4 regions of the Ancylobacter sp. genome follow, and region 1 is predicted to be linked to each of the others. Evidence: predicted binding sites of a transcription regulator. Region 1 holds the regulator's gene; each other region holds the start of a gene.
What was found. Region 1 encodes PhoB, which activates phosphate uptake and scavenging genes when phosphate is short. Its sites were predicted from a motif close to TGTCATNNANCTGTCAT; they were not measured.
Positions count from the first base shown of each region.

Region 1 (7,022 bases):
GTTCGCAAGTGCCGGGTCAACGGCCTGGCGGAACGCCGCAACGTCGACTTTTGGGTGAGTTTATACCCCGCCGATAGCGAGAGCGCAAAATTGCGGCACCCCAAATCTGTCACGATTGCGCGTCATGGCCGCCGCCCGGCCCGCGATCGCCCGAAATGTCGATCACCCGCCGCGACCAGCGTACGCCGACCGAGGCACCATGCGCGGGCGGTGGCCGGTTGACAAAGGTCAGCGCCGCGCCGGTACGCTCCAGCAGCGTCTTGGCGATGAAGACACCGAGGCCGAGCCCCTGCTGCCCCTCATCCGCCTCCGGCTCGGCGCCGCGCTTCCAGCGGCTGCGGCCGCGGCTGGTGACATAGGGCGCGCCGATGCTGTCGAGCAGTTCGACCGGGAAGCCGGGGCCGTCATCGGTGACGCTGATCGTCACCTCCTCCTCGCTCCAGCTGGCGACGATGTTGACACGGTCCCGCGCGAAGTCGACGGCATTCTCGACAATGTTTCCCAGCCCGTAGAGAAGCCCGGGATTGCGGGCAATGATCGGCTCGTCGGGCGCGCCGGTGGGCAGGGTGACCGCGATGGCGATGCCAAAATTGCGGTGCGGTGCCACCACGTCTTCCAGAATGTGCGAGATCGGCATGCGATCGAACGGTGCCTCGCCAGCATCAAGCGTCGTGAGACGGCGCAGGATGGCGCGGCAGCGCTCGGCCTGTTCGCTCATCAGCCTGATGTCGTCGCTCAGCGGGCTGTCCGCGGGCAGGGCGCGCGCCAATTCCTTCGCCACCACCGTGATGGTCGCGAGCGGCGTGCCCAGCTCGTGCGCCGCCGCCGCCGCCAGCCCGTCCAGCGCGGAGAGGTGCTGTTCGCGCGCCAGCACCAGCTCGGTCGCGGCCAGCGCCTCGGAAAGTTCGCGGGTTTCCTCCGCCACCCGCCAGGCGTGCACGCCGATGAAGGCGATGGCGATGGCCAGCGCCAGCCAGATGCCCAGCAGGTAGAGCGTCGGCAGTTCCGGTGGATGGCCGAGCGTGCCGCCCGCACCCCAGGGCAGCGGCATCTGCCAGAACCCGACCAGCGCGGCGCACGCCGCCGCCAGCATGCCGAGCAGAATGGTGGTGCGGGGCGAGAGGGCGGTCGCCGATATCAGCACCGGGGCGAGGAAGAGCAGCGCAAAGGGATTTGCGAGGCCGCCGGTCAGGAACAGCAGCGCCGCGAGCTGGAGGATGTCATAGGCCAGCAGCCACGCCGCCTCGATATCCGACAGCCGCCGCGCGCCGGGATTGCGTAGCCTCAGCGCCAGATTGAGCCAGGCGGAAAGCGCCACCACCGCAAGGCAGGCGCCGATGGGCAGGGAGAAGCCGAGCAGCCATTGGACGACGACGATCGCTACCGTCTGTCCGGAGATCGCCAGCCATCGCAGGCGAATGAGCGTGTCGAGCCGCAGGCCGAAGAAACGTTCGCCGATTGGATGGTCGAGGGAAAGCGACATGAAACGGCCCCTGCGCACCGTCTCGCGGGCGATGCCGTGCCTCTATAGCCCCGTAGGCGGCCGAAGAGCGAGAGCAAGGCTCGCGTTGACGGCGGCGAGAAAGAGCCTATCTATGCTGCAACGCACAAGAACAGCGTGTACGGGGCGGGCTCTCTCTCACGGAGGCATTCATGGCGATCGGCGTTTTCGGCGACGTGCCTGACGCGGAAGAGGCGGTCCAGACACCCGAGGCAACGCTTGAGGCCGCATCGGCGCTCGCGCAGCCCATGTACTGGATGTTCGAGCTCGGCCATGCGGCACTCGATCCGCTGCGCATGATGGCGGATGCCGGACGGCTGTTCTATCGCAACCCGGCCAATCCGCTCGCCCATACCGAATTCGGCAAGACCATGTCGGCCTCGTTCGAGATGTTCGAGCGCACCACGCGGCGCTATGGCAAGCCCGATTGGGGCATCTGCGACACCAAGGTCGGCGGCGTCGACGTCCCTGTCGAAATCGAGACGGTGTGGGAGCGGCCCTTCTGCAAGCTGCTGCATTTCCGGCGCGATTTCCAGCACAAGCCGCGCCGGCCGCAGCCGCGCATGGTGATCGTCGCGCCGCTGTCGGGCCATTACGCGACATTGCTGCGCGGAACCGTGCAGACCCTGCTGCCCAATCACGACCTTTACATCACCGACTGGGTCGACGCGCGCAACGTCCCGATGTCGGAGGGCACGTTCGATCTCGACGACTACATCGATTATGTGATCGAGATCTTCCGCCATCTCGGCGGCGGCGTACATGCCCTTGCCGTGTGCCAGCCCGCTGTGCCGGTGCTCGCCGCTGTCGCGCGCATGGAGGAGATGGGCGACCCGGACGTGCCCGCCTCCATGGTGCTGATGGGCGGGCCCATCGACACCCGCGAGAGCCCCACGGCGGTAAACCACTTCGCGCAGGACCGTGGCATCGACTGGTTTTCCCGCAATGTCATCACCACCGTTCCTTGGCCGAATGCCGGGGTGATGCGGCAGGTCTATCCCGGCTTCCTGCAACTGCATGGCTTCATGGCGATGAATCTGGAGCGGCATCTGCGGGCGCATGCCGACATGTTCGGCCATCTGGTGAAGGGCGACGGCGATTCCGCCGCCAAGCACCGGGAGTTCTACGACGAGTATCTCTCGGTCATGGACCTGCCGGCGGAGTACTATCTCCAGACGCTGCAGACCGTGTTCATTGACCACGCCTTGCCGAGGGGCACCATGACCCATCGCGGCGTGAAGGTGGACCCGTCGAAGATCCGTAACGTGGCGCTGCTGACCGTCGAAGGCGAGAATGACGACATTTCCGGCGTCGGCCAGACCCGCGCCGCCCAAACGCTGTGTTCGGGCCTGCCCGATGACATGAAGGCGCATTACCTCCAGCCCACGGTCGGCCATTACGGCGTGTTCAACGGCTCGCGGTTCCGCGCCGAGATCGCGCCGCGCATTTCCGACTTCGTGCTCTCGCACAACTGGCCGAAGAAGGGCCATAATCGTCCGCAGGACTGAGCCGCGCGCCTGCGTAGTCTAGAGGCCGGCCTCCCAATAGGGCGGATCGCCAAAGGCTTCCCGCAGGCAGTCCGCCAGCGCCCGCAGCTTCGCCGAAGGATGCCGGCCCTCGGGATGCGCGACATAGATGAATTCCGCCTCCGGCTCGGCGCCGACATCGATCACCCGCAGCGTGCCGTCGCGGATCTGAGGCCCGGCGATAAACAGCGGCAGCAGCGTGACGCCCAGCCCGGCCACTGCCGCATCACGCATCACCACGCCATTATTGACCTGCAGCCCGGCCTTTCCACGCACCTGCACTGCCCTGCCCGCCGTTTCGAAGCGCCAGTCGGCGATGCCGCGATGGCTGTAAAAGATACCCCGGTGTTGCTCCAGCTCATCAAGATTGCGCGGAGTGCCGTGCTGTTCGAGATATTCGGACGAGGCGACGAGCAACCGCCGGCTGCGCGCGAGCTTCCACGCCATCAACCGGCTGTCGCGCATCGGCCCGTGCCGGATCACCCCGTCATAGCCTTCGGCCTGCGCGTCGACGACGCGATCATCCAGCTCGATGCTGAGGTCGATCTGCGGATGGCTACGCAGGAAGGGGTAGAGCGCCGGCCCGATGTGGAGCGCCGTCAGCGTCACCGGCGCTGAAAGGCGCAGCGGGCCGGAGAGCGTGCCGCGCCGCTCAGCGAGAGTGGCGGCGGCCGCCTCGATGCCGCGCAGGGACTGGGAGGCCAGTTCCAGGAAGATCAGCCCGTCCTCGGTCAGCGTCAATCGGCGGGTGGAGCGGTGGACCAGCCTGGCGCCAAGCTGGCGTTCGAGCTGCGCCAGACGGTCGCTGACGACCGACTTCGCCAGTCTCAGCCGGCGCGCCGCCTCGCTGATGGAGCCGGCCTCGGCAATGGCGACGAAAGCGGCGATCCCGTCAAGTTTCATCGTTCGCGTTTTCCGGACATGGTTTCCGCTTGCTGAAGTCTAATCCGAACGCGTCGGCATCGCCATACTCCTCCGCGACACGCCGCCGAGGGCGGCGATTCCTCAGGTTGGAGACTTTCGATGGGACGTCTTGATGGCAAGGTTGCGCTGATCGCCGGCGCCAGTTCCGGCATCGGCCGGGCGGTGGCGGTGCTGTTCGCCCGCGAGGGCGCCCGGCTCGTTCTCGGCGCCCGGCGCCAAGGCGAACTGGACGCGCTGGCAGCGGAAATCGCGGCGGCAGGCGGCGAAGCGGCCGTGCTTGCCGGCGATGTGCGCGAGGAGGCCTATGACCGCGCGCTGGCCGCGCTGGCGGTGGAGCGCTTCGGCCGGCTCGACATCGCGGTCAACAATGCCGGCACGCTCGGCGAGAAGGGCCCTAGCACCGGCATTTCCGCCATGGGCTGGGAGGACACGCTGGCGGTGAACCTCACCGGGGCGTTCTACGGCGCCAAGCACCAGATCGCCGAGATGCTCAAATCCGGCGGCGGCTCGGTGGTCTTCACCTCGACCTTCGTGGGCTATACGGCCGGCTTTCCCGGCCTTGCCGCCTATGCCGCCTCGAAATCCGGGCTCGTTGGCCTCACCCAGGTGCTGGCGGCCGAATTCGGGCCGCAGGGTGTGCGCGTCAACGCGATCCTGCCGGGCGCGGTGGAAACCGAGATGTACCGGGAAGCCAACGACACGCCGGAAGCCCAGGCCTTTATTACCGGGCTGCATGCGCTGAAGCGCGTCGCGGCGCCGGAGGAACTGGCCCGCTCGGTGCTCTATCTCGCTTCGGACGATGCGTCCTTCGTGTCCGGCACCGCGCATCTCGTCGATGGCGGCCTGTCGATCAACCGCACCTGACGCAGCCTGGAGCGGTGGCCCCGGTTCGCCTGCGCGCTCAATGCGCGCGGGCGAACATCTCGTTGAACGAGTAGCCGGAGCCGCGCACGGTGCGGATGGGATCGGGCTGGCGCGGGCGGTTCAGCGCCTTGCGCAGGCGCCCGACATGCACGTCGACCGTGCGCTCGTCGATATAGACGTCCTGTCCCCACACGCCGTCGAGCAATTGCTCGCGCGAATAGACCCGGCCGGGCGACTGCATGAGGAACTCCAGCAGCCGGAACTCGGTGGGGCCAAGATGCAGCTCGCGGCCGGCGCGGTGCACCCGCTTGGTCTCGCGGTCCAGCTCGATGTCGCCGGCGCGCAGCAGGGTGGAGACGTGCTCGGGCTTGGCGCGGCGCAGCAGCGCCCGCACCCGCGCGACGAGTTCGGGCACCGAAAAGGGTTTCACCACATAGTCGTCCGCGCCGGTGGCGAGGCCGCGCACGCGCTCGGTCTCCTCGCCACGGGCGGTGAGCATGAGGATCGGCATGCGCTCGGTATCGGGCCGGGCCCGCAGCCGCCGGCAGAGCTCGATCCCGGAAAGCCCCGGAAGCATCCAGTCGAGGATGAGAAGATCCGGTACGCTTTCGCGCAGCCTAGTCTCCGCCTCGTCACCCCGCCCGACGCTGTCCACCGAGTAGCCCTCGGATTCGAGGTTGTAGCGGAGCAGGAGGGTGAGGGGCTCCTCATCCTCCACGATCAGTATGTTGGTCGGCATGGTCGCGTTCCCGGACGTTCGTGGGGTGCCGAGGCTCTCAGGTCGGGAACGCCACGCTGGTCAGGCTGCTGGTGTCCTGCTTCGGCCGTTCCTCGGTGAGAAGCTGGCCCGTGACGAGATAGTGGATCGTCTCGGCAACGTTGGTGGCGTGGTCGCCGATACGCTCGATGTTCTTGGCGCAGAACAGCAGATGCGTGCACAGCGAGATGTTGCGCGGGTCTTCCATCATGTAGGTGAGCAGTTCGCGGAACAGCGAGGTGTAGAGAACGTCGACCTCGCCGTCACGCTGCCAGACGTCGAGCGCGCGGGCGGCGTCGCGGGTGGCATAGGCGTCGAGCACCATTTTCAGCTGCTCGAGCACGATGTTGGACATGTGCTCCACGCCGCGCACCAGCTTCTGCGGGTGGAACTCGCCGGTGAGGGCGAGCACGCGCTTGGCGGTGTTCTTGGCGAGGTCGCCGATACGCTCCAGGTCGTTTGCGATGCGCATGGCGGCGACGATCTCGCGCAGGTCGCCGGCGAGCGGCTGCCGGCGGGCGATGACGAGCACCGCCTTCTCCTCGATCTCCCGCTGCAGCAGGTCGACCGGGCCGTCGAGCACGATCACCTTCTGGGCGAGTTCGCTGTCGCGCTTCACCAGCGCCTGAACGCTGTCGGCGACGAGGCGCTCGGACTGTCCGCCCATCTCGACCACGCGGCGGCCAAGTTCCTTCAGGTCGGTGTCGAACGACGAGACGATATGTTCGGTCATTGGGGAGGCCTCTCTCGTCGCGGAATCAGCCGAAGCGGCCGGTGATGTAGTCGCGGGTGCGGGCTTCGCGCGGATTGGTGAAGATCTCGTTCGAGGCGGCGACCTCGATGAGTTCGCCGAGATAGAAGAACGAGGTGATGTCGGCGCAACGCGCCGCCTGCTGCATGTTGTGTGTCACGATGACAATGGTGAATTCCTGCTTCAGCTCGTCGATCAGGTCCTCGATCTTCGAGGTCGAGATCGGGTCGAGCGCCGAGGTGGGCTCGTCGAGCAGGATCACTTCCGGCCGAACCGCGATGGTGCGGGCGATGCACAGGCGCTGCTGCTGGCCGCCGGACATGCCGAGCGCGGAGGTGTGCAGGCGATCCTTGGTTTCCTCCCAGATCGCTGCCTTGCGCAGGCACCACTCGACGCGCTCGTCCATCTGCGACTTGTTCAGGCGCTCATGCAGCTTCACGCCGAAGGCGATGTTGTCGTAGATCGACATCGGGAACGGCGTCGGCTTCTGGAACACCATGCCGATGCGCGAGCGCACCACGGTGGAATCCAGCTCCTTGCTCAGCAGGTCGGCGCCGTCGAACAGGATCTTCCCTTCCGCGCGCTGGCCCGGATAGAGCTGGTACATGCGGTTGAACACCCGCAGCAGCGTGGACTTGCCGCAGCCCGAGGGCCCGATCATCGCGGTGACGCGCTTTTCCGGGATCTCGAAATTGATGT
Region 1 is NZ_OZ257132.1:1,746,210-1,753,231, reverse strand. Features, by position in the region: gene ACQY76_RS08160 (ActS/PrrB/RegB family redox-sensitive histidine kinase) at 110-1,483, opposite strand; gene ACQY76_RS08155 (polyhydroxyalkanoate depolymerase) at 1,654-3,009, shown strand; gene ACQY76_RS08150 (LysR family transcriptional regulator) at 3,028-3,930, opposite strand; gene ACQY76_RS08145 (SDR family oxidoreductase) at 4,051-4,815, shown strand; gene phoB (phosphate regulon transcriptional regulator PhoB) at 4,853-5,554, opposite strand; gene phoU (phosphate signaling complex protein PhoU) at 5,592-6,305, opposite strand; gene pstB (phosphate ABC transporter ATP-binding protein PstB) at 6,331-7,022, opposite strand, start outside.

Region 2 (7,022 bases), 1.1 Mb from region 1:
AAGACCAGCCGGTCCACCTCAAGGTCGCCGACATGGCCTTGCAGAAGGCCTCGGAGCACGATGTGTTTGCCGGTCCGTCTGCGCGCTACTGCCCGGCGGGGGTGTATGAATGGGTGGAGGAGGGCGGCGAGCCGCGCTTCGTGATCAACGCCCAGAACTGCGTTCACTGCAAGACCTGCGATATCAAGGACCCGAACCGCAATATCACCTGGGTGGCGCCGGAAGGCGGCGGCGGCCCGAACTACCCCAATATGTGAGGCGCATATGTTCGCTCGGCTTTCCCAGGCCCTTCTGATCGGCTCCGGCCTCCTCTTCGGGGCCGGCCTGCCGGCGCTCGCACAGGAGCGACCCGATTATGAGCCCTATCGCGAGGGGCTTTTCCTGCGCTACCTCAATGCCGAGCCGGGCGAGATCGACGGCGTGCCGCGCATCGGCCTCTCCTTCGGCGGCAGGCCGCTGCGGGCGGAACTCGATTCAGGCTCGACCGGCATCGTGGTGGCGTCGGAATTCGTGCCGGGCTTCGAGCAGATGCCCTCGCAGGGGCCGGCCAAGCTCACCTATACGAGCTCCGGCCGGGTGATGGTGGGCCAGTGGGTCGTCACCCCGGTCTCGCTGGTCGGCCGCGAAGGGGCGAGCGTGACGACGCAGCCGCTGCCGGTGATGGTGGTGACCGAGGTCCAGTGCCTCGACTATGCGCGCGAATGCCGGCCGACGATGAGCCCGCGCAACATCGCCATGGTCGGCATCGGCTTTGCCCGCGAGGGCGACAAGCAGAGCCAGAGCACGCCGGACAAGAATCCGCTGCTGCATGTCACCGGCGGAGAGGGGCGTCGCCGCCAGGGCTACATCCTCTCGCCCGAGGGCGTGCATATCGGCCTCACCGCCGCCAATACGCGCGGGGCCTTCCGCTATGTGAAGCTCGCGCGCCGGCCGGACGGCGCCGACTGGGCGTCGCTGCCGGCCTGCATCGCGCTGGGCGGCTCGACCCTGCCGGCCTGCGGCTCGGTGCTGGTCGATACCGGCGTCTCGGTGATGTACATGACGGTGCCGGCCTCGCAGGCGGCGGGTGCCGAGGGCACGCTGCCGCCGGGCACGCAGGTGGCGATCAGCATCGGCGAGGAGGGCAGCGCCTTCCCGCTCTACAGCTTCGCCGTCGGCGATGGCTCGCCCATGGCGCCGAGCGCCGTGCATCTGCGGGTGGCGGACAACGCCCCGCCCTTCGTCAACACCAGCTACCACCTGCTGAACGGCTTCGACGTGCTGTATGATGGCGAAGGCGGCTATGTCGGCTTCCGGCCGCACTAGCGGACGGCGTCCGGCACCGGCGGGGCGGGGAGCGGATGGTGCGGGACATTGACGAACTGAGGCAGCTCTTCACCGGCCAGCCGCGCCCGACCAGCTGGGCGGAGCGCCGGCAGCGTATGGACGACATCTGCGCCATCGATCCGCCGCCCGATGACGTGCCCTTCACGCCGGTCGACATTGCCGGGCTGCCGGCCGAATGGTCGCTGGCGCCGGGCAGCGATGCGACGCGGGTGCTGCTGTATTTCCACGGCGGCGGCTATTGTTCCGGCTCGCTCCGCAGCCATCGCGCCATGGTCGGTGCCCTCGGCAAGCAGGCGGGCATCCGTACCCTCGCCGTCGGCTACCGGCTGGCGCCGGAGCATCCTTATCCCGCCGCGCTGGACGACGCCCTTGCCGCCTGGCGCTTCCTGCGGTCTCAGGGCTATGCGCCGGAGACCATCGCCATCGGCGGCGACAGTGCCGGCGGCAACCTGACGCTCGCCACCCTCATTGCCCTGCGTGAGGCCGGGGAGGCGATGCCGGCGGCGGCGTGGCTGGTGTCGCCCTGGACCGATCTGACGATGAGCGGCGCGACGCTCGACAGCAAGGCGGCGGTCGACCCGCTGATCAGCCGCGACTACCTCGTCGGGCTGGCGCAGGCCTTTCTGGCGGGACGCGCGGCGAATGACCCGGCGGTCTCGCCGCTCTTCGCCGACCTTGCCGGCCTGCCGCCGACGCTGGTTCAGGTCGGGTCGAGCGAGGGATTGCTGGACGATGCGGTGAGCATCGCCCGCGCGCTCGGCGCGGCCGAGGTTCCGGTGGTGCTGGAGGTGTGGCCGCAGATGATCCACGCCTGGATGGTGTGGGCCGCGCGGCTTGCCGATGGCCGCGCCGGCCTGGCAAACGCCGCCGGATGGCTGCGCGTGCGGTTCGGCCTCAAAACAGGCTGAACAGGAACACCGCCAGCAGGATGGCGGCGGCCCAGAGGTCCGTCACCATCGCCACCGTCTCGCGCATGGTGCGGTGCGGGCGCATGAGGTGGTTGACGCCGGCAAAGCCGAGGAACAGGCCGCCGATGAACGCCACCGGCAGCGCCCAGATCGAGAACAGGATCGACAGCAGCCCGGCGAGCCCGATGGAGGCATTGGCGAAGCCGAGCTCCTGCACCACCACATGGGCGCGCGCCTCGTCCACGCCGAAGATGCCCTTCAGCGTGTAGCCCGGCCGCAGGATCTGGGTGAGGCCCGCCAGCAGCAGCCGCACCCCCACCGCCCAGAAGGCGAACCATTTGGTGGCGACGATGATGAGGCCGCCAAGCCCGGTGATATTGGGATATTCCGCTGCGATGCTCAGCAGCGGCGCCACCACCATGGTCAGCGCGACGATTGCGTAATACATGCGGCCCCCGCTCCGGTTCAGCCTTCCCGGTCCCCGCGCGAGTGTGGTGACGAAGCCCGTTCGAAGTCAATGAAGCCGATGCGGCGGCAGGGTTTTTCCCCATCTGACGGCGCCCGCCGCCGCGGCTGCCCCTGACTCCGGGGAGGCACTCCCGCACCCTGCAGCGCGCGCCGGCGGCGACGGGCAGGGTTGTGTCACAAAACTGCAATCCAAATTTCATCCACCCGTCACCGCGCAGGGCTACCCCAAGCCGGTCTTCAACAGGCCGGCGGAGCACCGATGGCGGCAGCCCTTCAACTCGACCGAGTGAGCAAGACCTACGGGCAGATGCGCGCGGTGGAGAATGTCTCGCTCACCATCCAGCCCGGCGAGCGTGTCGCCCTCATCGGCGCCTCGGGGTCGGGCAAGTCGACGCTGATCCGCCTCGCCGCCGGCCTGATCCTGGCCGATGGCAGCGGGTCGGGCTCCGGTGCCATCCATTCCTTCGGCATCAAGGTGCAGGAAGCCGGCCGGCTGGCGCGCGACGTGCGCGCCGCGCGCCGCCATATCGGCCTCGTCTTCCAGCAATTCGCGCTGTCCGGCCGGCTGTCGGTGATGACCAATGTGCTGGTCGGCGCGCTCGGGCGGATGAACGCGCTGCGCGGCACCTTCGGCCTGTTCAACGCCGATGAGCGCCGCACCGCCTATGCCGCGCTGGCCGAGGTCGGCATCGCCCAGCACGCCGGGAAGCGGGCGCGGGAGCTTTCCGGCGGCCAGCAGCAGCGCGTCGCCATCGCCCGCGCGCTGGTGCAGGGCGCCAAGCTGGTGCTGGCCGACGAGCCCATCGCCTCGCTCGACCCCAAGAGCGCCAAGCGGGTGATGGACACGCTGGTGACCATGAGCCGCGACCACGGCATCGCCCTGGTCGTCTCGCTGCACCAGGTGGATTACGCCACCGCCTATTTCGACCGCGTGGTCGCGATGAATGCCGGCAAGGTCGTGTTCGACGGCCCGGCCTCGCAGATCAACGCCGCCTTCCTTACCGAGCTCTACGGCGCCAGCGCCGAGGAGCTGATCCTGCCCAGCCAGTTCGTGGTGCCGGCCCCCGCCGAAACCGCTTCTCTCTCCCAGCCCGTTTCCTGAACAGGAGCCACCCATGAAGCGCCTCATTGCCGCCGGCCTTGCGCTGGCCGCCCTTGCGGTTCCGGCCCGCGCCGAAGAGATCAAGGAGCTGAACTTCGGCTTCATCTCCACGGAGTCCTCGGCGAACCTCGCCAAGAGCTTCGAGCCGCTGATCAAGGACATGGAAAAGGCCATCGGCGTGCCGGTGAAGCCGTTCTTCGTCGGCGACTATGCCGGCGTCATCGAAGGCATGCGCTTCAAGAAGGTCGACATCGCCTGGTACGGCAACAAGTCGGCCATGGAAGCGGTGGACCGCGCCGGCGGCGAAGTGTTCGTGAAGACCGCCAAGCCGGACGGTTCCTCGGGCTACTACTCGCTGATCGTCACCAATGTCGACCGCAACGACATCAACGATCTCAAGGACATTCTCGACTGCTCGAAGGGCTACAACTTCGGCAATGGCGACCCGAACTCCACCTCGGGCTTCCTGGTCCCCAGCTACTACGTCTTCGCGCTGAACAATGTCGACCCGCAGAAGTGCTACAAGCGCGTCGTGTCGTCGAACCATGAAGGCAACCTGCTCGCGGTTGCCAACAAGCAGATCGACTTCGCCACCAACAACACCGAGAACGTGTCGCGCCTCCAGCAGACGCGCCCGGCGGAAGCCGCCAAGATCAAGGAAGTGTGGCGCTCGCCGCTGATCGCCGGCGACCCGATCGTGTGGCGCAAGGACCTGCCGTCGGACCTGAAGGCGAAGATCTACACCTTCTTCATGACCTATGGCCGCAACGGTACGCCGGAAGAGATCGCCCACGCCCGTGAGGTGCTCGCCAAGACCTCTGACGGCTGGGGCCCGTTCCTCGCCTCCTCCGACGCGCAGCTGATCCCGATCCGCCAGCTTGAGCTCTTCAAGTCGAAGGTGAAGGTCCAGAACGACGAGAAGCTCTCCGCCGACGAGAAGGCCGCGAAGGTCAAGGAGATCGACGCCAAGCTCGCCGCTCTCGACGACCAGCAGAAGAAGCTGCCCAGCATGTGAGGCGCGCGGGAGCGCAGGCGCGGTCCCGCATCCTCGCTGCCGACAACGTCATCCCGGACGGCTGAAAGGCCGCTCCGGGATCGCGGCGACAGAGCCCGCCGGAAACGCTCGGCCGGGACGACCACGGAGAAATGCGCCCCATGTTTGCCGCTGCCGATGCCGCCCATCGCACCGCCACGCGCGCCATGCCGGCGCCGCCGGTGACGCCGCTCACCACCCGGCTGTTCCGCCTGGTGCTGGCCGCCGTCACGGTCGTCATCCTGGTGGCCGCCTGGTACGAGGCGGAGATGAACCCGGCACAGCTCTGGCGCGACTCCGGCAACATGGCAACCCTCGGCGCCGATTTCCTGCGTCCCGATTTCAGCGACTGGGACGTCTATACCAACGCCATGCTGGAAACGCTGGCGATTGCCATCTGGGGCACCGTGCTGGCGGTGATTGCCGGCATCCCGCTCGGCATCCTCTCGGCCGAGAATGTCGCGCCCCACTGGCTCGCCTTCGCGGTGCGCCGATTGATGGACGCCTGCCGCGCCATCAACGAGCTGGTCTTCGCGCTGATCTTCATCGCCGCCGTGGGCCTCGGCCCCTTTGCCGGCGTGCTGGCGCTGTTCGTCCACACCACCGGCGTGGTCGCCAAGCTGTTTTCCGAGGCGGTCGAGGCCATCGACCCGGCGCCGGTCGAGGGCATTCGCGGCACCGGCGGCACCTGGCTGCAGGAGATCATCTATGGCGTGCTGCCGCAGGTGATGCCGCTGTGGATCTCCTATGCGCTCTACCGCTTCGAATCCAATGTTCGCTCGGCCACCGTGCTCGGCATCGTCGGCGGCGGCGGCATCGGCATGACCTTCAACGAGACGATGCGCGGCTTCCTCTACTCGCAGGCCTCGGCGATCCTCATCATGGTGATCATCACCGTCTCGCTGCTCGACATGGTCAGCCAGCGCATCCGCAAGAAGTTCATCTGACGCAGCGGCCTCAAGCCTTCGCAGCCATGGGATGACGCGTGGGCGCATGGCGTCCGCGCTGTCGTTTCGACCGCCGGCGGCGGCGGTAGCGGGCCATGGCGCGCAAGCTCTCCAAACGGTAATGTTGCGGACACCGTCCCGCCAGCTTCGCCCGGCGTAGATGAGGTGATTGCGACCTCTGCCCGGAGTAGCCCCCTTGCGTGCCATCACCTCCCTGCTCGCCGATGTCTGGCGGCTGTCCATCCCCTATTTTCGCGGCGAGGACAGATGGCGCGGGCTCGCCCTTCTCGTGGCGGTGATCGCCCTGGAGGTTGGCTGGGTCTATGCCAGCGTGCTGATCAACCAGTGGAACGCCGAGTTCTACAACGCGATCCAGGAGAAGAATTATCCCGCCTTCGTCCATCTTCTCTGGATGTTCGCCTTATACGCCGCCGGCGCGATCGCGGTCGCGGTCTATCAGGTCTATCTGCGCCAATGGCTGCAGATACGCTGGCGTACCTGGATGACGGAGAAATACCTCACCGCCTGGCTGGCGGATGAGACCCATTACCGCATGCGGCTGAAGGGCGACGAGGCCGACAACCCCGACCAGCGTATTGCAGAAGATATCAACTCCTATGTCAGCCAGACCTTGGGCCTGTTTCTCGGCCTGCTCGGCGCGGTGATGACGCTGACCTCCTTCGCCGTCATCCTGTGGGGGCTTTCTGGCGATTTCGCCTTCAACCTGTTCGGGGGAAGCTGGCACATACCGGGCTATCTCGTCTGGGCGGCGTTTGCCTATGCGGCGGTTGGCACGCTTATCGCCCATCTCATCGGCCGGGTGCTGGTGAAGCTGAACTATGACCAGCAGCGCTACGAGGCCAATTACCGCGTCGACCTGGTGCGGGTGCGCGAGAATGGCGAGCAGATCGCGCTCATGCAGGGTGGGCCGGTGGAGCGGGCGCGCCTCCTCTCCCGCTTCGGCTATGTCGTGCACAATTACTGGGGCATCATGATCGCGCAGAAGCGGCTGACCTGGTTCACCGCCGGCTATGGCCAGCTTTCGAACATCTTTCCCTTTATCGTTGTGGCACCGGCCTATTTCAGCGGCGCGATCCCGCTCGGCCAGATGATGCAGACCGGCTCCGCCTTCGGCCAGGTGCAGGGCTCATTCTCTTTCTTCATCAACGCCTATACGACGCTGGCCGAATGGAAATCGGTGGTCGACCGGCTCGTCGGCTTCGAGAAGTCCGTCATGG
Region 2 is NZ_OZ257132.1:2,887,385-2,894,406, forward strand. Features, by position in the region: gene ACQY76_RS13200 (electron transfer flavoprotein-ubiquinone oxidoreductase) at 1-257, shown strand, start outside; gene ACQY76_RS13205 (hypothetical protein) at 265-1,305, shown strand; gene ACQY76_RS13210 (alpha/beta hydrolase) at 1,341-2,234, shown strand; gene ACQY76_RS13215 (hypothetical protein) at 2,221-2,682, opposite strand; gene phnC (phosphonate ABC transporter ATP-binding protein) at 2,962-3,804, shown strand; gene phnD (phosphonate ABC transporter substrate-binding protein) at 3,818-4,819, shown strand; gene phnE (phosphonate ABC transporter, permease protein PhnE) at 4,960-5,784, shown strand; gene ACQY76_RS13235 (ABC transporter ATP-binding protein/permease) at 5,981-7,022, shown strand, end outside.
Region 2: phnC (phosphonate ABC transporter ATP-binding protein) is a predicted target of PhoB. The motif match lies at 2,897-2,913, and genes of this name have one in related genera.

Region 3 (7,022 bases), 1.2 Mb from region 1:
CTGATCGACGCTGCGGAAAGCGGCGGCACGGCGATCACCGAGATTTCCATCGATGGCGGGCTCTCGCAAAGCCGGTTCTTCGCCGGCTTCCTCGCCGCCGCCAGCGGACGCACGGTGAAGGTGCCGGCGCAGCACGAGATGACCGCGCTCGGCCTCGCCGCGCTCTGCGGCACGGATATCGCGGCCGCCCGGGGCAATGTCCAACGTTTCGCCCCGGACGGATCGGTCAGCGCCCGGGATCGTGCCCGCTTCGCCGAGGCGGTGGAGAAGAGCCGGGGCTGGCGGGCGTAGCGCCGTTCAGAATACGAAGTCCACCGAGGTGAGAAGCCAGCAGCCGCGCGCCCATTCGATGCGGTTGCCGGCCGCGTCGGTGTTGATCGAGCTGGTGCGGAACACCGGCGTGCCCGGCGTCAGCGCCAGCAGGCTTGCCTCGTCGGGGGTGGCGAAGCCGCCGCTTATGCGGGTTTCGGCGCGGCGGTATTTCTGGATGGAATGCGCGACGAACACGTCCGTCACCGATTGGCGCCGCGAATAGACCGTGGCGAAATCCGGCAGCAGGGCAGCTGGGAAAACCTTCGTGCTGATATAGATCGGCTGGCCGTCGGCGGCGCGCAGGCGGCGCAGGCGCACCACCGGCGCGCCGATCTCCAGCCGAAGCTGCTCGGCGGCGGCGGCATCGGCGAATTCCTGCTCCAGCACCGTGGTGCGCGTCGTCACGCTCTTGCCGTCGGCACGTAGGCTCTCGGCGAAGCGGCTGCCATCGCGCACCACCAGCGCGGAAGGCAGGTTGCGCACGAACACCCCCACCCCCTTGCGCGAGGTCAAGTGTCCCTCCTGCTGAAGCTGCTGAAGTGCCCGGCGCAGGGTGATGCGGGTGACGCCGAGCTTTTCCGCCAGGTGCACCTCGCCGGGCAGCTGGCTGCCCGGCTGCAGCCAGCCGCTGTCGATCAGCGACAGGACGTGGTCATAGATCTGCTGCCAGATCGGCGCATCGCGGCGGGGGCGGAAGACGAGGCCGTCAAACCCCGAAATGCCGTCGGCCGATCCCGTCTGTGCCCTCACGCTCCTGTTCACGCCCTCACTCCGCTGCCTGCGCCAGGCCGGCGGACTGACGCTCCAGCGCCCGTCGCGCATAGACGATCCGCCCCGCCACCATGGTCGCCACCACCTCAGGATGCGCCATGTCGGAGGCATCGACCAGCAGCAGGTCGGCGCGCCTTCCCGTCTCCAGGCTGCCGCGATCGGCCAGCCGGGCGACGCGGGCGGGGTTGCTGGAAATCAGCGGCCAGAAGCGGGCCAGCGCCTCCCGGTCTCCCCCTGCGAGGGTGAAGGCGGCATAGAGCGGCGAGGGATAATGATAGTCGCTGGTCAGCACCGTGCAGCGGCCTGCCGCTATCGCCTCGCTGGCACTCAGCGCGCCATTGTGGCTGCCGCCGCGCACCACATTCGGCGCGCCGAGGATCACGTCCTCCCCCGCCGCGCGGGCGGCCTCGGCGGTTTCCTGCGTCATCGGGAATTCCGAGGCGACGGCACCCAGCGCGCGGAAGCGGGCGCGCTCGGCGGGCGAATCCTCGTCATGGGCGAGCAGCACATTGCCATTGGCCCGCGCGCTGGCGGCGAGGCTCTCGATGGCGGCGGGCACCGCGTCCCGCGCCGCCCACACCCGGTCGAGCAGCGCCATATACTCCTCGCGGCTGATGCCCGCGCGCTCCGCCATCTGGCCGATCTTGCGGGCGATGGTGCCCTTCAGCACCGATCCGGTGGTGTGGTCGTTGATGGCGAGGATGGGCGCGGGGCCGAGTTCCAGCCATTCCCGCACCTGCGCCACCGCTTCCAGCGCGAAGGTCTCCCAGCGCAGATGCAGCCGGGTGTCGCAGGCCAGCCCGGCGCGCAGGGCGAGCAGCGCCCCGACGAAGCCGCGCGCCGCTTCCAGCGAACGCAAGCCTGGTTCCCAGGAGATGGTGACGCCGTGAAAGGCGGTGGTGATGCCGTTCGCCACCAGCGCGCGGTCGGTGTCGCGCAGAGCCAGCGTCATGTCGAAGCGCACGCCGGGGCGCGGCATGATGTGGCGCTCGAAGGCGTCGCCGTGAATGTCGATGATGCCCGGCAGCACCAGCAGGCCGCGCGCATCGAGGCGCCGAGCGCCGGCCGCCTCACCCGCCGCCGCGATGCGCGCGCCGCTCACCTCGACAGGCTGCGCGCTCCACTGGCCGCCGACGAGCGCCAGCCCATTCTCGATCCGCCAACTCATCATCCGCCTCGGCACCGGTTACGTCACTGTCACGCATGCGTCATACGCTGTCTATACAGATAACCGTGCAACATCGTTCCTGTCTATACAGCAAGGGCCAAAAAATGTTTCGCACGCTCGTTTCCGCCCTCGCCATCACGCTGGCGACGGCCTTCGCCGCCACGGCCGAACCCGTGCGCTTCGCCGTCACCGACATCGAGGGGCTGGAGGCGCTTCAGCAGGAATTCGGCGGCTTCCAGAAGGAACTTGAGAAGCTCACCGGCCTCGATATCGAGCTGATCCCGGTCAGCTCGCGCACCGCGGCCGTCGAGGCGATGAATTCCGGCCATGTCGAGCTCGTGCTCACCGGCCCGGCCGAATATGTCGTCATGAAGCAGCTCAGCGACCCGCGCATCGTCGTGGCCTGGCAGCGGCCGGACTATTTCGCCCAGATCGCCGTGCTGGCCAACGGGCCGATCCGCTCCATCGACGACCTCAAGGGCAAGAAGGTGTCCTTCGGTTCGGTCGGCTCGACCTCGCAGCATCTCGGCCCGGCGCAGGTGCTGGCCGATTTCGGCGTCATGTACAACAAGGACTATGAGGGCGTGATCATCTCCCGCAACGTGGCGGCGGAAGCGCTGATCCGTGGCGACATCGCCGCCATCGGCCTCAACTATGGCCACCTCAATTCCATCCGCAAGGCATTCCCCAACGCCGCCTTCGCGGTGGTGGCGCGTGGCCGCGACCTGCCAAACGACATCCTCGTCGCCCGCAAGGACATTCCCGAGGACGTGTTCGTGAAGGTGCGCGACGCCTTTCTCACCCATGGCAACGAGCTGATGGGGGCCGTGCTGCAGGGCGACGACAACCAGAAGTTCAAGGGCGGCGTGTTCATTACCGACGTGAAGGACAGCGACTACGACTATGTCCGCGCGATGTACCGCACCATCGGCATCGAGAGCTTCGACAGCTTCATCAACTGACACCCTTTCCCCGGCGCCGGATGGGCCTTGCCCCGTCCGGCGCCTTTCTCTTTGCATGAGTGGAGGCCGCCATGGAGCACGTTCCCGTGCAGAACGTCGCCGGGCCGAGCGCGGCCGGGCTAAGCGTCGCCGGCATGGGCTCCGGCAACCCGCAGGTCGGCCCGCTGGTGAAGCCGCCGGTCGCCGCGCCCCGCCCGCAGATCATCGGCGCGCGCGGCCTCGCCAAGACCTACCCGAACGGTCAGGCGGTGTTCGCCGGGGTCGATCTCGACATACGCGCCGACCAGCGCGTGGCGCTCATCGGCTCCAACGGCGCCGGCAAGTCGACGCTGCTCAAATGCCTGATCGGCCTGCTGCCCGCGACCCAGGGCGAAATCACCACGCTGGGCGAGCGCTTCCTGGCCGCCCCCAGCGCCGCGCAGCTTACCCGTCTGCGCCGGCAGATCGGCTTCGTGTTCCAGAATCACGGTCTGGTAGGGCGACAGTCGGTGCTCACCAATGTCATCCAGGGCAAGCTCGGCCTGCCCGGCAGCTGGCGCGCCTGGCACCACGCCCTCGCCCGCCAGGAATGGCGCGAGGAAGCCATGGCGGTGCTGGCCGAGGTGCGCCTGGCCGACAAGGCCGGCGCCCGCGCCGACCAGCTTTCCGGCGGGCAGGCCCAGCGCGTCGCCATCGCCCGGGCGCTGATCCGCCGGCCTAAGCTGCTCATCGCCGACGAGCCGGCCGCCAGCCTCGATCCGGCCGTGGGGCGCGACATCATGCGCATCTTCTCCGAGCTCGCCGGCGAGCATGGCATCACCCTCGTCTACACCACCCACGACATGCAGCACGCGCTCGATTATTCCGACCGCATCGTCGCCCTGAAGGACGGCAAGGTGCATTTCGACCGGCCCACCGCACGGGTCTCCTCGCGCGATATGGAGGGCGTCTTCCATGGTTAGCCTCACCTCGCCCTCGCCCACCCCCGCCCGCCCTCTCGTGCCGCCCCGGCTGCCGTCGATCTCGCCGATCTCCTTCACGCTGATCGTGGTGGTCGCCGCGCTGTTCCTCGCCTCGATGGGGCAGGTGGCCCCCTCGCCGGAAAAGCTCGCCAACGGCTTGCCGCGCATGGCCGAGCTGGTGGGGCGCATGCTGCCCCCCAACACCGATCCCGGCTTTCTCCAGCGCATGGGCTGGCGCATTCTGGAGACGCTGCAGATCGCGCTGGTCGGCACGGTGTTCGGCGTCATCGTCAGCTTGCCCATGGGCTGGCTGGCAGCGCGCGGCATCTCGCCGCTCGGCGCCCTGCGGCATTTTCCGCGCGCGCTGGTCTCGCTGTTCCGCACCGTGCCGGATCTTGTCTGGGCGCTGCTGTTCGTCTCGACGCTCGGCCTCGGCGCGGTGGCTGGCACCATGACCATCGTGGTCGACACCATCGGCTTCTGCGGCCGCTTCTTCGCCGAGGCGATGGAGGAGGCCGACAAGAAGCCGCAGGAGGCGCTGCACGCCATTGGCGCCAACCGCGTCACCGTGCTGTGCGGGGCCATTCTGCCGGATGTGATGCCGACGCTGATCAACTCCTCTCTCTTCGCGCTGGAGAAGGCGGTGCGGGCCTCGGTGGTGCTCGGCCTCGTCGGCGCCGGCGGCATCGGGCAGGAGCTGAAGGTGGCGTTCGACCTGTTCCAGTACCGCAACGCCTCGGCGATCATCCTCGCCATCTTCGTCATCGTGCTGGCGATGGAGTTCCTCACCGACCGGCTGCGGGCGAAGTTCCAATAGCCCACCTGCCGCTAGGAAAGGTGCATTTGGGAAGCGCTATGGGGTAAGTGTCGCCTCCCGACGACAGGTGCCCGCCCGTGACCTCCTTCCTGCTTTCCATGCGCCCGATGTTCTTCGGCACCGTGCTCGGCATTGGCGGCCTCGCCAATGGCTGGCGCATGGCGACGAGGCTGTGGGGCGTGCCGATGCTCATCGGCGAGAGCCTGGCAGTTCTCGCCTTCGGGCTCTGGCTGCTCTGGACGATGCTCTACGCCTTGAAGTGGCTAGCGCACCCCAGCGAGGCGCGCGCGGAGCTCAACCACCCGGTGCAGGGCCTCGTTGCCGCGCTGCTGCCGGTGGCGACGCTCATTGCCGCCATCGCCATCGGCCCGCATGTGCCCCTGCTCGGCTGGAGCCTGTTCATCGCGGGGGCGGCGGGCGTGGCGCTCTACGCCGCCTGGGCGGTTGGCGGGCTGTGGCAGGGCGGACGCGACCCGCAGGCGGTGACGCCCATCCTCTATTTGCCGACCGTTGGCGGCGGGCTCGTCGGCGGCATCGCCTGCGCCACCTTCGGCCAGACCACGCTGGGCTGGATGTTCTTCGGCATGGGCGTGCTGTCCTGGCTGTCGATGGAATCGGTGTTTCTCACCCGGCTGTTCCAGCACACTCTGCCGGCCGCGCAGCGCGCCAGCCTCGGCATGGAGCTGGCGCCGCCCGCCGTGGCCTGCGTCGCCTATCTCTCGCTGGCGCCGGGGCCGGCGGACCGGTTCGCCATCGCGCTGTTCGGCTATGGCTGTTTTCTGGCGCTGGTGATGCTGCGGCTGGTGCCGTGGCTGCGCCAGCAGCCCTTCGGCCCGGCGGCGTGGGGTTACACCTTCGGCGTCTCGGCACTGCCGCTCGCCGCGCTGAAGCTGGTGGAACAGGGCGCTGGCGAGCCCGTGGCGCAGGTCGCGCTGCCGCTGTTCGTCGCCGCCAACCTCATCATCGGCTGGATCGCGCTGCGCAGTCTGGCGGGGTTGTTCGGCTTTCTGAAGCGACCCGTCTGAAGGCAGGCCCGCTCACACCGCCGGCCCGCTCTCCGCCACTAGGAACGGCATGTCCTTGCTGCCCGCCGTGCCGTCGATAACCCGCCAGCCCTCACCGAGAAACGCGGCGAGTTCGGCGGACGGGTCCCCGGCGCCGGGCACGCGCGTCGGCACGATGACGCGAACGCCATGCTTACCCTGCCGGCGCTCGAAGCCGAACCAGCCCCAACCCGAGGGCGCCACCTCAAGCGCGCGATAATCGCCGCCCGCCAGCGCCGGGTTGCGCCGGCGCAAGGCCAGTAGCGCGCGCGTCAGGCGGAAATAGGCGGCATTCTCGGCATCGTCCGGTTGCTCGCCGGACAGCGCGCGGGCGCGCGCCTCCCAGTCGACCGGGCGCCTGTTATCGGGGTCGACCAGCGAGAAATCCGGGAATTCGGTGCCCTGATAGATGTCCGGCGTCCCCGGCAGCGTGTGCTGGAGAACGAGCTGCGAGAGCCCGATGATCCGGGCGGCGGGTGCGAGCTGGCCGACGAAGGCATCGAGCCGCGCGCGAAACGCGTCCGCCTCCGGTGCTTCCACCAGCGCGCGGGCAAAGGCGAGGGTCGCCTCTTCATAGGCCTCGTTCGGCGTTTCCCAATTGCTGTGGCGCTTGGCTTCGCGCAGCGCCTTGGTGAGATAGGCCTCCATCCGCTCGGCCGAAATCGGCCAGGCGGAAACCAGCGTCTGCAGCACCAGATGCGCGTCGAGCGGATCGGGCATGCTGCCGCCCTCCCCCTCGTGCAGCAGCGGCGCGCAGAGCGCCTCCGCGTCCTCGACGAAACCCAGCCAGCGTTCCGGTGCGAAGCTCAGCGCCGCAAGGCGGGCGCGGGTGGCGGGGCCGCGCTTGGTGTCGTGGGTGGCGAGCGGAATGAGATCGCGCAGGCCTTCCCTGGCGCGGGCCTCGGCCAGCGCATGCAGTTCCTCGGCGCTGCGCGCGGGATGGTCGAGGCTGCCGCCCACCTCATTGGCGCAGAGCAGCACCGGGTAGCGGTACAGCTCGGTGTCCTC
Region 3 is NZ_OZ257132.1:586,710-593,731, forward strand. Features, by position in the region: gene ACQY76_RS02680 (FGGY family carbohydrate kinase) at 1-291, shown strand, start outside; gene phnF (phosphonate metabolism transcriptional regulator PhnF) at 298-1,074, opposite strand; gene ACQY76_RS02690 (alpha-D-ribose 1-methylphosphonate 5-triphosphate diphosphatase) at 1,079-2,254, opposite strand; gene ACQY76_RS02695 (PhnD/SsuA/transferrin family substrate-binding protein) at 2,356-3,213, shown strand; gene ACQY76_RS02700 (phosphonate ABC transporter ATP-binding protein) at 3,285-4,154, shown strand; gene phnE (phosphonate ABC transporter, permease protein PhnE) at 4,147-4,971, shown strand; gene ACQY76_RS02710 (dicarboxylate transporter/tellurite-resistance protein TehA) at 5,049-5,996, shown strand; gene treY (malto-oligosyltrehalose synthase) at 6,009-7,022, opposite strand, start outside.
Region 3: ACQY76_RS02690 (alpha-D-ribose 1-methylphosphonate 5-triphosphate diphosphatase) is a predicted target of PhoB. The motif match lies at 2,279-2,295, and genes of this name have one in related genera.

Region 4 (7,022 bases), 1.3 Mb from region 1:
AACCTGGAGACCGTGTTCGCCAAGCTGGGCGGTTCGCGCAAGAGCGAGGCCGAAGACGAGGAGTGATCCTCGCTCCGGCTTTCGGCATCTGACAGCAAGAGAAAAGCCCGGGGCCGCGCTGCTCCGGGCTTTTTCATGAGCCTATTTGCCGTGGCGGCGACCTACGCCGCCGAATTCCGGGCAAGGCCGCGCGCCCCCAATGCCGCGGCGATCTCGTCGAGCGAGGCGGGGTCATCGATGGTCGCCGGCATGTTCCAGGGCTGCGCATCGGCGATCTTCTTCATCGTGCCGCGCAGGATCTTGCCGGAGCGCGTCTTGGGCAGCCGGTTCACCGTGATGGCGAGGCGAAACGCCGCCACCGGCCCGATGCGTTCGCGCACCAGCGCGACGATTTCCGCCTCGATGTCGGTTGGCGCGCGGGTGACGCCCACCTTCAGCACCACGAAGCCGCAGGGCACCTCGCCCTTCAACTCGTCATGGATGCCGATGACCGCGCATTCGGCGACATCGGCGTGGCCGGCGAGCACTTCCTCCATGCCGCCGGTGGAGAGGCGGTGCCCGGCCACGTTGATGATGTCGTCGGTGCGGCCCATGATGAAGAGCTGGCCATCGGCGTCGGCGAAGCCTGCATCGGCGGTCTTGTAGTAGCCGGGATAGTCGACGAGGTAGCTCGCGCGAAAGCGCTCATCCTGCCGCCACAGCGTGGGCAGGCAGCCGGGCGGCAGCGGCAGCTTGATGGCGATGGAGCCCATGCGGTCGGGGCCGAGGGGATGCCCGCCCTCATCGAGTATGTCGACCTGGTAGCCCGGCATCGGCACGCCGGTGGAGCCGACGCGGACCGGCAGTGCTTCCAGCCCCACCGGGTTGCCGGCGATGGCCCAGCCGGTTTCGGTCTGCCACCAATGATCGACCACCGGCACGCCGAGCCTGGCCTTGGCCCATTCCACCGTGTCGGGATCGGCCCGCTCGCCGGCGAGGAACAAGGTGCGCAGGCTGGAGAGGTCATAGTCGCGCATCAGCCGGCCTTGGGGATCTTCCTTCTTGATGGCGCGCAGGGCGGTGGGGGCGGTGAACAGCACTGCCACCTTGTACTCTTCCACCACCCGCCAGAACGCGCCGGCGTCCGGCGTCCCCACCGGCTTGCCCTCGTAGAGCAGCGTGGTACAGCCGGCGAGCAGCGGCGCGTAGATGATGTAGGAATGGCCGACCACCCAGCCAATATCGGAGGCCGACCAGTAGACCTCGCCCGGCTGCACGCCATAGAGCGCTTCCATCGACCAGCGCAGCGCCACCATATAGCCGCCGCTGTCGCGCACCACGCCCTTGGGTTTGCCCGTGGTGCCCGAGGTGTAGAGGATGTAGAGCGGATCGGTGGCCTCCACCGGCACACACGCCGCCACGGTGCCGGCAGCGTGGGCTTCCTCGCGCAAGGCCGCCCAGTCATGGTCGCGGCCGGGCAGGAGCTTCGCCTCAAGCTGCGGCCGCTGGAAGATGAGGCAGGCCTCCGGCTGGTGCTTCGCCATGGTCAAGGCGAGGTCGAGCAGCGGCTTGTAGGCGACGATGCGCGAGGGCTCGATGCCGCAGGAGGCGGAGAGCACGACCTTGGGCGCGGCATCCTCGATGCGGCTGGCGAGCTCGGCGGCGGCGAAACCGCCGAATACGACGGAATGCACCGCGCCGATGCGGGCGCAGGCAAGCATGGCGAACACCGCCTCGGGGATCATCGGCATGTAGATGACGACGCGGTCGCCCTTGCCGACACCGCGTTCGCGCAGGATGCCGGCGAGCAGGCTCACCTCGCTCTGCAGCTCGGCATAGGTGACGGTGCGCCGGGCGTCGGCGAGCGGGCTGTCGTAGAAAATGGCCGGCTGCGCGCCGCGTCCGGCGGTCACGTGCCGGTCCACCGCATTGTGGCAGACATTGCCGGTCCAGCCGGGAAACCAGCGGCCATAGACGCCGAGCGCGGGATCGAAGACGCGGTCGCCTTCGCTGAACCAGCCTATGGCGCCGGCGGCGTCGCGCCAGAAGCCCTCGGGGTCGCGGATGGACCGTGCGTGGATGTCAGGGTAGCGGCTGGCGGAACCGGTCATGGCGGGCGTCTCCCAGAGGACGGCTCTTGGCGGCCGTCCTTCCGGTCGAAGGATTCCGCCTTCTGCCGCGCGCTGGCAAGGACGATGAAGTGCTTACGTCCTTCGTCGCGTTCCGTCGCCCGTGCGCCTGGTCCGCCGGCGCCCCAAACGCGAACCGCCGGCGAGGTGCCGGCGGCCGGGTGTTGATGAGATGGGGATCGTGCCGGAGAGCCGGCCAGTGGGGCTAGTGGAGCGTGGCTCCCTTGAGCCGGGCGATCTCGTCCTTGAGGATCAATTTGCGCCGCTTCAGGTCGGCGATGCGCGTATCGTCAGTGGCGGGACGTATGGTCTCTTCCCGCAATTGCTTCTCAAGCGCCTGATGGCGTCGTTCGAGCTCGGCAACATGCGACTGCATGGTCATGGACAGCTTCTCCTGTCTTCCGAAATGAACGTCATCAGTCTGTCACGAGAGCCCGGGGCTGTCGATGAAAGGATGTGCTGCACCGCAGCGTGGTAACCCGTTCAGGGAGTTGCGCGCCCCTGTTGCGGCCGGCGGCGAGGGCGGCGATACTCGGCGCAGGTCCCGCGGGCAGGGACGCTGAGTCGGATTTCGGGTCGGGCGTTTGACAGAGATGACGGCGGATGAGGAGCGCGAGTTCCAGGATCTTCTGGAGCATTTGCGGCAGGAGCATCGCGATCTCGATATCGCGATCCAGGCGCTGCAGGACATGCCCGGAAGCGACCAGCTTCAGCTCGCACGGCTGAAGAAGCGCAAGCTGCAGCTGCGCGATCGCATCGGCTATATCGAGGACCAGATCTGTCCCGACATCATCGCCTGACCGGCGGGCGGGACAAGCGCTCCCGGCGCGATGGCAAGGCCACCGGCCGGGAGGCTGAAGGCGCGGCTCAGAACTGGGTGAGCAGCACGTCGGCGTTGGTCTTGTCGGCCTTGCTCGGCACGTCCTCGACATTGAGGATCAGCACTTCGCCATCGTCGACCAGCATGGAATAGCGCTTGGAGCGCACGCCGAGGCCGGCGCCCGAGGCGTCGAAGTCGAGGCCGACCGCCTTGGCGAACTCGCCATTGCCGTCCGACAGGAACACGATCTTGCCGCTGGCATTGGACGCCTTTTCCCAGGCGGCCATCACGAAGGGATCGTTCACCGCCGTCACCGCAATGGTGCTGACGCCCTTGGCAAGAATTTCCTCGGCGCGGGCGATGAAGCTCGGCAGGTGGTTCTTGTGGCAGGTGGGCGTGAAGGCGCCCGGCACCGCGAACAGCACGACCTTCTTGTTCTTGAACAGCTCATCGGTGGATTTCGGCACCGGGCCGTCCTCCGTGGCCACGCGGAAGGTCACGCTGGGAAGCTGGTCGCCGACCTTGATCGTCATGGATATGTCCTTTCATACGTAGGAAAAGAGGAACGGGAACCGCCGAAGGGCCGGCGTCGACAGTGCTCGCCGCGACCGCAGGGTCCGCTCGGGCGGTACCATAGCGGTTTCCGGCGTGCCGGGAAGCCGGATCAGTGGTGGGAAAGCGGCGCGTGCACCTCGATGGCCCGGTCGCCGTCGACCAGGGTGAAGCGAAGCTGGGCCGTGCCGATATCCGCGCCCTTGGGCACGCCATCGACCGGCAGGGTGAAGGTGACGCGCCCGTCCGGGCCGGTTTCGCGCGCCGGCAGCGGCAGCGCCCAGTCGTCGCCCGGCCCCTCGACGAAGAGGTCGGCGTTGTTGGCATCACCGACCTGCGCCACGAGGCGGATGGCCGCGCCGTCCTTGCCGTCCTGCAGCAGGGCGGTGGCGATGCGGGGCTCGCCGCCGGCGCCGAGCGCCGCCCTATGCGGCACGCGCGCCAGCGCCTGCGTCAACGCTGCCGAGGGCGCGCCGCCGCCGCTTGGCACGGCGAGGCCGAGCGCGGCACTGGCGGGCTGGCAGATCTTGCCGCAGACGGCGAAATCGAGGTTGAGCTTGAGCTCGACGGCCTTTGACGGGTCCTTCGGCGTGATGCGCAGCGGCAGCACGACGTCCGTCTTGTAGCCGATGGAGAAGGAGCCGCCATCGTCGAAGCGCACGGGCGCGGGCCACAGCACCTCGACATCCTCGACATTCTGCGAGCCGCTCCAGTCGAATTGCGGCGGAACGCCGCTGTCGCCGGGATAGCGCCAATAGGTCTTGAGGCCGGGGCTCAGCCGAATTTCGACGCCGCCGATCAGGGCGCCGCCTTCCGTGCCGCCGGCGACCAGCCGGGCCGCCGTGCCCTCCGGCGCCGACCAATCCGACATCTCGCTCGCCAAGGCGGAGCCGAGGAGCGCGGGGCCGGCGAGCGGCATCGCGGCAAGCGAGCACAGGAGGAGGGGGCGCAGACGAGCAAGCATGGCCTTGGCGATAGCCTCTCAGGTCGCGATGGGGAAGCGGCCACAGGCGCACGTTCGTGTGAGCCCCTGCCTCCGGCACCGGCCATGCGCCGGCGCGGACTTGAAAATGCACGGGCGGGGTTTACGCTTTCCCCCATGTGGATTGGACGCGAACGCCCCCAGGGGCTCGGCAACACGATGAGCGGGACCTTCCTCGACGGGCAGATGCTGGTCGCCATGCCGGGCATGCGCGACGAGCGCTTCGCCCGCGCGGTGATCTATCTGTGTGCGCATTCCTCGGAAGGCGCGATGGGCATCGTGGTCAACCAGCTGGCAAACCACGTCAATTTTCCCGATTTGCTGGTGCAGCTCGATGTCATCCCCGGCGATGAGCGCAGCCATCTCCCGCGCAGTGCCGGCGGCGTGAAGGTGCTGCGCGGCGGGCCGGTGGAGACCGGACGCGGGTTCGTGCTCCACACCGCCGATTTCTTCATCGAGGATTCGACACTGCCGATCGATGACGGCATCTGCCTCACCGCCACCCTCGACATTCTGAAGGCGATGGCGACCGGCAGCGGCCCGGCGAACGCCATGCTGGCGCTCGGCTATGCCGGCTGGGCGCCGGGGCAGTTGGAGAACGAGATCCAGCAGAATGGCTGGCTGCATTGCCCTGCCGATCCGGCGCTGGTGTTCGAGGCCGAGGCAAGCCAGAAATACGACCTTGCCTTGCGCAAGATCGGCATCCATCCGGGCATGCTGTCGTCCGAGGCCGGGCACGCCTGAGCCGCCGCGCGGCCTGCGGCATTTCGCTTCAGCATGAACGCTGCTTCAGCTTGAACTTTGCGTCGACGGCGTGGGAACGGCAGGCGTGGCAGGTGTCGCCGCCGGTGCCGGGCGCGCCGGTGCAGAAGGTGTCACGCCGGGCTGGGGTGCCGGACGCGCCGCCTGTTGCGCCGCCGGGCTGGCCGTGCCGGGACGCGCGGGGGGCGCGGCGGCCGAGACGACGGCCTTGGCGCCGCGCGAAAGCTGGCGTCCGCGTTCGAGCAGCGAGGCCGGCGGCTGCTCCGGCTGCAGCCGCTTGCGGGCTTCCTCGTTGGTCATCGCCTCGCCGAAGAACCGACCCTGGCCATAGCGACAGCCGAGCTTGCCCAGCGCGGCGGCGACCTGCTCGGTCTCGATGCCTTCGGCGATGATGTCCATGCCGAGATCATGCGCCATGTTGATGATGGTGCGCAGGATGATCGGGCGCTGGGCCTTGTCGCCGCGCCGTCCCAGCGCCTTGGTGAAGGTGCGGTCGACCTTGATGCTGTCGAAGGGGAAGCGCTGGAGATAGGCGAGGGCGGAATAGCCGGAGCCGAAATCGTCGAGCGTCAGCCCGGCATCGAGTTCGCGCATGCGCAGCAGGATCTGCGCCGCATATTCCGGGTTCTCCATCGCCAGCGATTCGGAGAGTTCGAGCTTCAGCGTGCCGGGAGCGACCACGTTGCGCGCCAGCACCGCCTTGAGGTCCTGCAGCAGATCGTGCCGCAGCAATTGCCGCGAGGAGATGTTGACCGATACGAAGACCGGCTCGCCGCGCAGGGTGCGCTGCCACACGCCGAGCTGGCGGGCGGCGGTGTCGAGCAGGTACAGGCCGAGATCGACGATGAGGCCCGATTCCTCGGCGACGCCGAGGAAATCGTCCGGCCCCAGCGTGCCGAGCGTCGGGTGCTGCCAGCGCATCATCGATTCGAAGCCGGCGATCTGGCGCGTCGCGAGGTCGGCCACCGGCTGGTAGAGGATGCTGATCTCGCCGCGCTCCAGCGCCTGCCGAAGGTCCTGCTCGATGGTGATCCGGTCGAGCTTCTGCGCCCGCATATTGGGCCGGAACACCTCGATGCGGTCGCCGCCGACGCGCTTGGCGAAGTACATGGCCAGCTCGGCGTCCTTCAACGTCTCCAGCGGGGTGCGCTTCTGGCCATCGGCCAGCAACAGGCCGATCGAGGCGGTGATGAAGATCTCGCGATCGCCGAAGGTGATCGGCGCGCGCAGCGTGCGGCGCAGCGTGTCGGCAAAGGCGGTGATGCGCTCGGGGTCGCGTTCGGACATCAGGATGAGAGCGAAATGGTCGCTGCCGAGGCGGGCCAGCGTGTCCTGCTGCTTGACGAGGCGCATCAGGCGCCGCGCGACAGTGAGCAGGATGGAATCGCCCGCCGGCATGCCGAGGCTGGCATTCACCTGCTTGAAGCGGTCGAGGTCGATCAGCAGCACGGTCGGGCGGATGTGCTCGTCGGTGCGGGCGAGCCCATTGGCCGAGGCGACACGGTCGAGGAAGAGTTCGCGGTTGGGCAGGCCGGTGAGGTTGTCGTGCACGGCATCGTGCAGCATCCGCTCCTCGGCGGTGCGGCTGTCGGTCACGTCCGACAGCGTGCCGATGCAGCGCACCACCTCGCCATCGGTGCCGACCACCGGCCGGGCGCGCAGATTGAACCAGAGATAATGGCCGTCATGGGCGCGCAGGCGGAAATCCTGGTCGATGCGCCCGCGCCGCTGGTCCAGCAGCCCGTCCAGCGTGGCGCGGAAGCGGTCGCGGTCGCCGGGATGGATGATGTCGAGCCAG
Region 4 is NZ_OZ257132.1:409,530-416,551, reverse strand. Features, by position in the region: gene ACQY76_RS01925 (DUF1013 domain-containing protein) at 1-66, shown strand, start outside; gene ACQY76_RS01920 (propionyl-CoA synthetase) at 162-2,090, opposite strand; gene ACQY76_RS01915 (YdcH family protein) at 2,314-2,490, opposite strand; gene ACQY76_RS01910 (YdcH family protein) at 2,702-2,908, shown strand; gene ACQY76_RS01905 (peroxiredoxin) at 2,976-3,461, opposite strand; gene ACQY76_RS01900 (protein-disulfide reductase DsbD domain-containing protein) at 3,593-4,444, opposite strand; gene ACQY76_RS01895 (YqgE/AlgH family protein) at 4,580-5,206, shown strand; gene ACQY76_RS01890 (EAL domain-containing protein) at 5,252-7,022, opposite strand, start outside.
Region 4: ACQY76_RS01915 (YdcH family protein) is a predicted target of PhoB. The motif match lies at 2,520-2,536, and genes of this name have one in related genera.